DNA from 2 places in the Alteromonas naphthalenivorans genome. Region 2 is predicted to be linked to the other one. Evidence: predicted binding sites of a transcription regulator. Region 2 holds the regulator's gene; the other holds the start of a gene.
The links. The regulator FliA, encoded in region 2, starts transcription of late flagellar genes. The targets are predictions, from matches to a motif close to CTAAAGNTNNNNNNNNNNNNGCCGATA.

Region 1: AMBT_RS15130 (DUF3530 family protein) is a predicted target of FliA. The motif match lies at 1,642-1,668, and genes of this name have one in related genera.

Annotation. Positions count from the first base shown of each region.
Region 1 is NC_015554.1:3,476,727-3,481,159, reverse strand. Features, by position in the region: gene AMBT_RS15140 (AmpG family muropeptide MFS transporter) at 1-183, opposite strand, end outside; gene AMBT_RS15135 (hypothetical protein) at 302-625, opposite strand; gene AMBT_RS15130 (DUF3530 family protein) at 762-1,610, opposite strand; gene AMBT_RS15125 (pseudouridine synthase) at 1,758-2,537, opposite strand; gene rapA (RNA polymerase-associated protein RapA) at 2,537-4,433, opposite strand, start outside.
Region 2 is NC_015554.1:2,968,533-2,972,965, reverse strand. Features, by position in the region: gene flhF (flagellar biosynthesis GTPase FlhF) at 1-955, shown strand, start outside; gene AMBT_RS13005 (MinD/ParA family protein) at 952-1,818, shown strand; gene AMBT_RS13000 (RNA polymerase sigma factor FliA) at 1,815-2,546, shown strand; gene cheY (chemotaxis response regulator CheY) at 2,583-2,966, shown strand; gene AMBT_RS12990 (protein phosphatase CheZ) at 3,001-3,765, shown strand; gene AMBT_RS12985 (chemotaxis protein CheA) at 3,778-4,433, shown strand, end outside.

The DNA.
Region 1 (4,433 bases), 510 kb from region 2:
ATTGAATGAATAGACCGCAAAGATAGCACCAAACAAGCCAATAGCTGACCGAGATAAGCCTTCATCTTTCAGCCAGGCCGATAGCACTGAGCTAATCATAATCCATGGAAAACCACTGGTAATGCCAAATAGAAATATACTGAGGTAACGACGGTCGTGATAAGTTTTGAGAGAGTCTAACAAATGCGTTCCATGGCCAAAGCGTGATCCATTCGTATTGAGCCATGATCACGCTTGAGTTTCAATGAAAACGAGCAATAAAGGGTTGAATCACTGATAAATTAACGAATAAAGAAAGCCGCTAGGGGCGGATACCTACACAGTCGATGGGACAATGCCCTTTACCTTCCAAGAACAATACACAGTTCATTAACTCATCGACGAGATATTTATCTGAACGTAACTTATCTTCTTGCCAAAAATGGACTTGATGGAGCAAATGCCAAAATACCCTTTCCTTATACGTGTAAGGTTGGGTAAATGTGTACTCTATCTGGCCCCATTCTTCCATACTATCCCAAAAGAATAGTTCGATTTCCTCGACCGGAAGCTCTCCTTGCCAAAATGACCTCAGATAAAAACACAGCTGCTTGGCCTTTTTGTTTACGAATGTTTGAACAGTCATAGACACACAGCCGCCGTTAATAAAGATTAAAATGAATTATAGTTCAGAACACCCAGTGATACCTTGTGAAACCAAAGGCAAATGAGATAGGTTACTGTTTTAGACTGTAAATTAGACTAGTTGGTTTAGATTCTAATTACCAGCCTAAATGTTGAGCCCATCCAAGAACGCTGCCAGCAATCAACTGAATTTTGGCGCTATTTTCATTGTCCATTAGACCAAAGGTTGAATTATGGGTTGAGAGTGACTGTTGTCTGTAGTGGAGTTTGAGGGAGGTGATGGCAAGTTGTTTTCGTTTCGTTTCTGTTTGCGACGCCCATGTATTGGTGTCGTTAATAGATAAATCTAATACCGGAAATTCTGTTCCGGCAATAAATTCAGGTACACCGCGATTAATGTCGGCATTCGGCCAAAAGGGGGTGATGGCGACTAAAGTGTCTGGTGAGGGAATAATGCCTTTAGAACCTAAATCCAGCAATTGTGCAGCCTGCATACCATAAGCAATGTTCATTCTAAACCCTTGATGACTTTCAAGGTGCGTATTAAGCGCATTGATTAAGATGGTTAAATGCTGACTGGACGATACGTAACTTTGTCGCTGAAGTCGACTGTCACTTTTCGGGTGAATGGCTTCATCAACGGGAAGGTCAGGCTCTTCTTCTAGCGTGAATGAAACTGGGCTAACCACAGCATGCCAACCTTTTTCATTCAGTAAACTGGCTAAGTGACGCGCGTCCCCAATGGAAAGTCCGGTGGGTGAGGCATCAGCTAATATAATGGCCGCACCGCGAGAGATGGGTAATGCTGATGGGCTCTCAAAAATAGGCACGCGGATTTCCCCAGCCATTACATAAGTAATGTCATCGGGTAAAAAAGCGTGGGTAATATCCTCATACAAGCTTTGCCCTTGCGCATAAGGCACAGAACACAGCAAAAAAGATAATAAGCTGCAACCCAGCACAAGAAAACGAGATAAACGTAACATGGCGTACCAATAAAGCATTCAACAGTCATATTATCGGCCAAACCTGTGAAAACTTCAGTTCGAACCAATAGTATTTTTTAGCACTTGGTTAATCAACCGCTTAAATGATAAAAGCTGAAACAGGTAGCTAAGAAGCGCCCCAAAGTCTCAATCTATAGATAGTGGGGCGGGGGAGTAATGGGCATAAGCAGTAAACGGGATAGGCGTTTGAAAGGTTAACCAGTCTTCCGAGGCAGGATGTGCAAAGCTCAAGCTTTCTGCATGTAGCTGTAATCGTTCAGCCATACCTAGTGCTTCTTCATGAGCATAAAGCCTATCACCTAAGATAGGATGGCCTAACTCAAGCATGTGCACACGTAGTTGGTGGGAGCGCCCAGTAACGGGGTACAAGGCCACTAACGTTTCGCTTAGCTCACTCGTAGTGCTGGGGCTAGCACAAGAACTAGCGCTGGCGGCTGAATTAACGGGTTGAGGTGATGCTTTTGGTATAACGTCTACTACTTCATAATGGGTAAGGGCTTTTTTGCCTCGCTCAAAATCCACCATTTGCTTAGGACGGTTAGGCCAATCACAAATAAGGGGTAAGTTCACTTCCCCTTGGTTGCTTTTCACGTTGCCAAAAACACGAGCGAAATAGCGCTTCTTGGTTTTGCGTAGTTCAAATTGCTTTGAAATATGCCGATGGCTTTCTTTGTTAAGGGCCATCACCATAATGCCCGATGTGGCCATATCTAGCCTATGGACTACTGTCGCCGTAGGAAACACAGTATTAACTCTGCTAATGAGTGAGTCTTTATGTTCTTCTGCTTTACCTGGCACACTTAACAGGCCGCTGGGCTTATTCGCTACCAAGATGTCATCATCTTGGTAGAGAATGGTTAAATAGGGCTGTACGGGCGGGTTATAAACAAACGCTGGATTAGCCATTAAGGGTTATTCACCACTAGACGAAGGGCATCAAATTGCACATCAGCGCCTTGTATTACTTTGTCCAATGCGTTCATTTGATTTTCAATAAACTCAATTTCACTGTCACGTACTGACGGGTTACGCTTCTGCAAATCGACTAAACGCTGGATTTCACTGTTTAGGGTTTTATGCATGTCTTGCAGTGCATCGTGTAGCTTTTGATTCGCTTGTTGATGCGCCAGTTTACGGCTGCTCTCAATCGCTAAGGTAAGTGGCTGTTGAAGCGCTTTTATTAACTGATGCGAAATTTTGCGGTTTACTTTACGCTTTATCTCGAAGGTTAAATCTACTTGGTTACCTTGTGCATCTAAACAAATACGCAGTGGCGTTTGAGGTAAGAAGCGGCCAAGCTGAAGGGCTTTGGGGGCATTGGCGTCTAACACGAACAAGGCCTCTAACCAGTAAGCGCCCTTAGGGAGGTCAGGATCGGCGATAAAGCCAATGCTGCTCTTACCGTGCACATCACTAAGCACTAAATCGATAGCGGTATGTACAAGAGGGTGATCCCAACTTAAGAATTGCACATTTTCTAAGGTGGTAGCAACGCGGCGTTTATAGGTTACCGTCATGCCTTCAGGATCAAGCCCCGGTAATTGGCTAACCATAGATTCGGTTGGCATTAGAATAAAGCAATCGCTGCCCTTTTCTTCTTGTTGAACCCCAATAGCATCGAACAAACGGCCCATAAAACGTGACAAATCTTGCGAGTTATCAAGCAATATGATGTCTTCAAGCAACTGTTCAACGCGGCCTTCACCAGAGGCATTAAGTTCTAATAAACGGTCACGGCCGGCTTCCAACTGTGCCACTAACTGACTATTTAACGTGGTACTTAAGTTGATAAGTTCATCACGAGTATGGAGATCGTGAGGATGCAAACACGCACCAATCAACAAGGTTTTTACGTCGTCAAACACACCTGAGCCGGTAGGGCAGGTTTTCTCGAACGCATTAAGCCCTTCATGATACCAATCCACCAACACATGCTGAGCGGTGTTTTTCAAATAAGGCACGTGAATTTCAACGGTTTGAGTTTGACCGATACGATCTAAGCGACCAATTCGTTGTTCAAGTAAGTCGGGAGTGACGGGTAAATCGAATAACACCAAGTGATGAGCAAATTGGAAGTTACGCCCTTCACTGCCAATTTCGCTACACAGCAATATTTGCGCGCCATCTTCTTCATCAGAAAAATAATGGGCGGCTTTGTCTCGTTCTACAATGGTCATGCCTTCGTGGAATACGCTATGACGTACACCGGTTTGAGTGCGAATGACTTCACCAAGTTCTTGTGCGGTGCGCGCACTGGCACAAATCAGTAATATCTTTTCTGGTTTTACTGATTGCATAAAATCAAGTAACCAGCCTACCCGAGGATCTTCATCCATCCAGCTATTCACCACGCTTGGCATACGTTCAGGGTATAACGCATGGGTTAAATCACCACCGGTTACCGCACTTTCATATACCTCTGGCAGTTCAAGTTGGTAGCCAAGCAATACGCGGTCAGGAAAGCCTTCAATATTGGCTCTGCGGTTTCTAAACAGCATTCTACCAGTACCGTGGCAATCAATAAGCTGATGTACTAGTTCTCGGCGTGCTTCAGGTTGTGCTAAATTACCTGCATTTTCCATCACATCCGGGGCGAAGTCGGTTAGCTTAGTGCGCTGCTTTTCGTCCGGTGTGGTGTCTGAAAGTAACGGGGCTACCGCGTCAGCAAGCTGACTGTAACGCGACTCTTCTGTTAAAAACGCTTCGTAACTATGGAAGCGGGCAGGGTCGAGTAATCGCAAGCGGGCAAAGTGGCTTTCATGGCCAAGTTGATCTGGTGTTGCGGTTAATAGCAATACCCCT
Region 2 (4,433 bases):
AAGCATTGATAACAGCAGTGCTCCTCAGTCTGACGAATTATCTCAAATTAAAGAAGAGTTGGCGTCACTACGAAATGTGCTTCAATACCAAGTTGCTGATTTGATGGAAGCAAAAAGTCGTCGTCAGCAGCCTGTACATCATTATTTAATTCAGCGTTTAACCGACATGGGGTTAAGCCAATCATTGGCAGAGCAACTGATTAGTTATACGCCGTCGCATTACAACGAGCGTGACGCTTGGGTATATCTTTTAAACCTATTGGCTAATCGCATTAATGTGACAGGTAACGATATACTTACGCAAAAGGGCGCAGTAGCGTTAGTGGGTCCTACCGGAACAGGTAAAACCACTACAGTTGCTAAATTAGCTGCTCGTTACGCACAGAAATACGGCGCCGACTCCGTTGCCATGATTACGATTGATACCTATCGTATTGCAGCGTTTGAGCAATTAGCCACATATGGAAAAATTATTGGCTGCACAGTGCGTAAAGCACAAAGTAGTGAAGAATTATCAGATTTATTGTTTCAATTACGCCATAAGAGACTAGTGTTAATTGATACGGCAGGCTTTAGTCAACGAGATAGTCGATTAATTAAACAGATAAATCAATTTGATAACGGTCAAATGCAGCCAGTGAAAAAATACCTAGTAGCGCAAGCGAATACCCAATATGCTGCATTACAACGTATTATAGATGCGTACGAAGGGGTGGAACTTAGCGGTTGTATCTTTACAAAGCTTGATGAGTGCTACTCTCTAGGCGAAGTGCTTAGCGCAGCGGTGGAGTACCAGTTACCTGTCAGTTATGTAACAGATGGACAGAAAGTTCCTGAAGACATTAAGATTGCAGAAGCAAAATCTTTAGTATCTGCTGCTGCAAAGCTTTATAAAAAGTACGGTTTGAATCATACTACTAGTAACAATGTGGTTAAAACAGCACGAGCAGTATGATTGATGATCAAGCGAGTAGCTTACGAAAAATGAAGCAATCACGATTAATCAAAGTTATCGCCGTCACCGGAGGTAAAGGTGGCGTTGGTAAAACAAATATTACGCTAAACACAGCTATTGCTATGGCAAAGCAGGGAAAGCGGGTAATGGTATTGGATGCAGACTTAGGTCTGGCCAATGTGGATGTAATGCTAGGATTGCGAGTAGAGAAAAACCTCTCCCACGTATTATCTGGTGAGTGTACCTTGGACGATGTTCTCGTTACGGGTCCTCACGGTATAAAAATAGCACCAGCCACATCAGGTTCTCAATCAATGGCAGAGCTATCACCAACGCAGCATGCAGGACTCATAAGAGCATTCAGCGAGTTGCGCACGCCCATTGATGTGCTTATTGTGGATACCGCAGCGGGTATTTCCGATATGGTGCTAAGCTTCTCCAAAGCCTCCCAAGATATTATGGTGGTAGTGTGTGATGAGCCCACTTCACTTACCGATGCCTATGCATTAATTAAAATTCTTAACCGAGAACACGGTGTCTTTCGCTTTAAAGTGGTCGCTAACATGGTCCGCGATGTTAGAGAAGGTCAGGAACTTTTCAGCAAATTATCTAAAGTAACAGGGCGATTCTTAGATGTTGCGCTAGAATTGGTAGCAACAGTTCCTTTTGACGAGAACATACGCCGAGCAGTACGTAAGCAAACGTCAATTGTAGATGCTTATCCAAGTTCTCCGGCAGCAGTGGCGATTAGCCAGCTAGCAGCCAAAGCAGGATCATGGCCTATACCTGCGCAACCGGGTGGCCATTTAGAATTTTTTATTGAGCAACTAATAGCAGATAAAGCAGTAGGAAGTCAGCGTTGAATAGCAAAGCAGCCGCTTATCAACAGCAAACAGACAAGTCACAATTAGTTGAGCGTCACGCTTCGCTAGTGAAGCGGATAGCACACCACTTAATGGCGAGACTACCAGCCAGTGTTCTTGTCGATGATTTAATCCAGTCAGGTATGATTGGACTGCTAGAAGCTGCACGAAACTTTGACGGTTCCAAAGGGGCAAGTTTCGAAACCTTTGCAGGTATTCGTATTCGTGGCGCCATGCTTGATGAAATAAGAAAAGGTGATTGGACTCCTCGTTCCGTTCATAAAAACGGTAGGGCAATCACAGAAGCCATCTCTCAAGTTGAAGGTGAAACAGGCCGAGACGCGCGAGATGTAGATATTGCAGCTAAAATGAATGTTAGCATGCAAGATTATCATCAAATGCTGAACGAAGTGAATGCCGGAAAATTGGTGGGGATTGAAGACCTTGGGGTTTCTGAAGATGTCATTTCTACAGAAAAAAACCGAGGCAGCGACGCACCGTTAGAAGATTTGATGCAAGGGGCTTTCCAAAAAGCGCTAGCACATGCTATTACTACATTACCCGAACGGGAAGCGATTGTACTTTCTTTATACTATGATGAAGAACTGAATCTTAGAGAAATAGGCGAAGTTCTTGATGTTAGTGAATCGCGAGTAAGTCAAATTCATAGTCAGGCCATGTTAAAACTCAAATCACGAATGAAATCGTGGCAAGTTGACGAAGAATAGAAATTAATAACAATTAACCCCTCATTGGAGGCTATTTTGGATAAAAGTATGAAAATTCTCGTGGTTGACGATTTTTCTACCATGAGACGTATCATAAAGAACCTGCTAAAAGATTTGGGTTTTGCCAATATCCAGGAAGCGGACGACGGTAACACCGCGCTGCCTATGCTACAACAAGGTGATTTTGACTTTGTTGTAACAGATTGGAATATGCCAGGTATGCAAGGTATCGACTTATTACGCGCTATACGTGCCGACGATAAGTTGAAACACCTACCGGTTCTTATGGTGACAGCAGAAGCGAAGAAAGAACAAATCGTTGCCGCAGCGCAAGCTGGTGTGAATGGTTATGTTGTTAAACCTTTCACTGCCGCTACGTTGAAAGAAAAATTAGATAAAATCTTCGAACGTTTAGGTTGATCCAGACGCTCACCAGAGAAATGAGGTTTACTGGATGTCGACAAATGAAAGTGTCTCCATAACGCTCGAAGAAGCCAAAAAATTGGTAGCGTATCTTGAAGAGGGCGATAACGCATCAGCGAACGCTGTCTTAGAAGCTGTTTCGATGAAAGAGTCCATTGAGCTCTTTGCTGAAGTGGGTAAATTAACGCGTCAACTTCATGACTCGTTGAATAACTTCCAAATCGATGAACGTATTAAAAATTTAACCGTTGATGACATTCCTGATGCGCAAACGCGACTGATGTACGTTATCGAAGAAACGGAAAAAGCTGCCAATACCACCATGGACGCAGTTGAAGAGAGTATGCCAATTGCTGAAGTGCTCTCTACCCGTATCGAAAAAATTATGCCGGAATGGAAGAAACTGATGAATCGTCAACTTGAGTTGGGCGAATTCAAAGTTTTATGTGCAGATTTAGACGAATTGCTAGAAGACGGATCGAAACAATCAGCTAAGCTTACATCATTGCTTACCGAAGTGTTAATGGCACAAGGTTATCAAGATCTTACCGGTCAAGTTATTCGCAGAGTGATTGAACTCGTAAAAGAAGTGGAAGATAGCTTAGTTAATATGCTGACGATGTTCGGTGAACCCGAACAGGCGGAGCAAGACAAGCCATTGGAAGCGAAAGTCGAAAAAGTTAACAAGATCGATAGTGTCGAAGCCGAAGGTCCAATTATTGATGCAGACCAACGCGATGATGTGGTATCTGGCCAAGATGACGTAGATGATCTTTTGTCTAGCTTAGGTTTTTAGGGGAGCGGGCGCATGGCGTTTGATGTTGACGAGGATATATTACAGGACTTTCTAGTTGAAGCTGGGGAGATCCTTGAACAATTACAAGAACAGCTCGTTGATCTGGAAAATAATCCTGAAGATGCAGATTTACTGAATGCTATCTTCCGTGGTTACCATACCGTAAAAGGTGGCGCCGGCTTTTTGTCGCTTACCGAATTAGTTGAAATTTGCCATGGTGCAGAAAACGTTTTCGATGTAATGCGAAACGGACAACGTACTCTTACGCCTGAATTAATGGATACCATTCTTCAGGCCACCGATGTAGTAGTCGATATGTTTGAGCGTGTTAAAGCGCAAGAACCACTAATTCCTGCAGACGCAAAGTTAGTTGATTTGCTGCATAAGTTAAGCACCCCAGAAACCCCAGACGAAAACATCTTTGGTGACAGTAGTGAAGCGGCTGAAGTCCCCGCTGCCGAAGAAGAATTCGCGTTAGAAGAAGCGCCTGTACCTGAAGCGCCTGCCGCAAGTAGCGATGGCGGCATCGACGAGATTTCTGAAGATGAATTTGAAGCCTTGCTGGATGAACTTCATGGTTCAAATGCCCCAGGTAAATCTGCGAAAGCAGAACCAAAAGCGGCAGCCCCCGCGGTTGGTGGTTCAGGTGATGATATTACCGACGATGA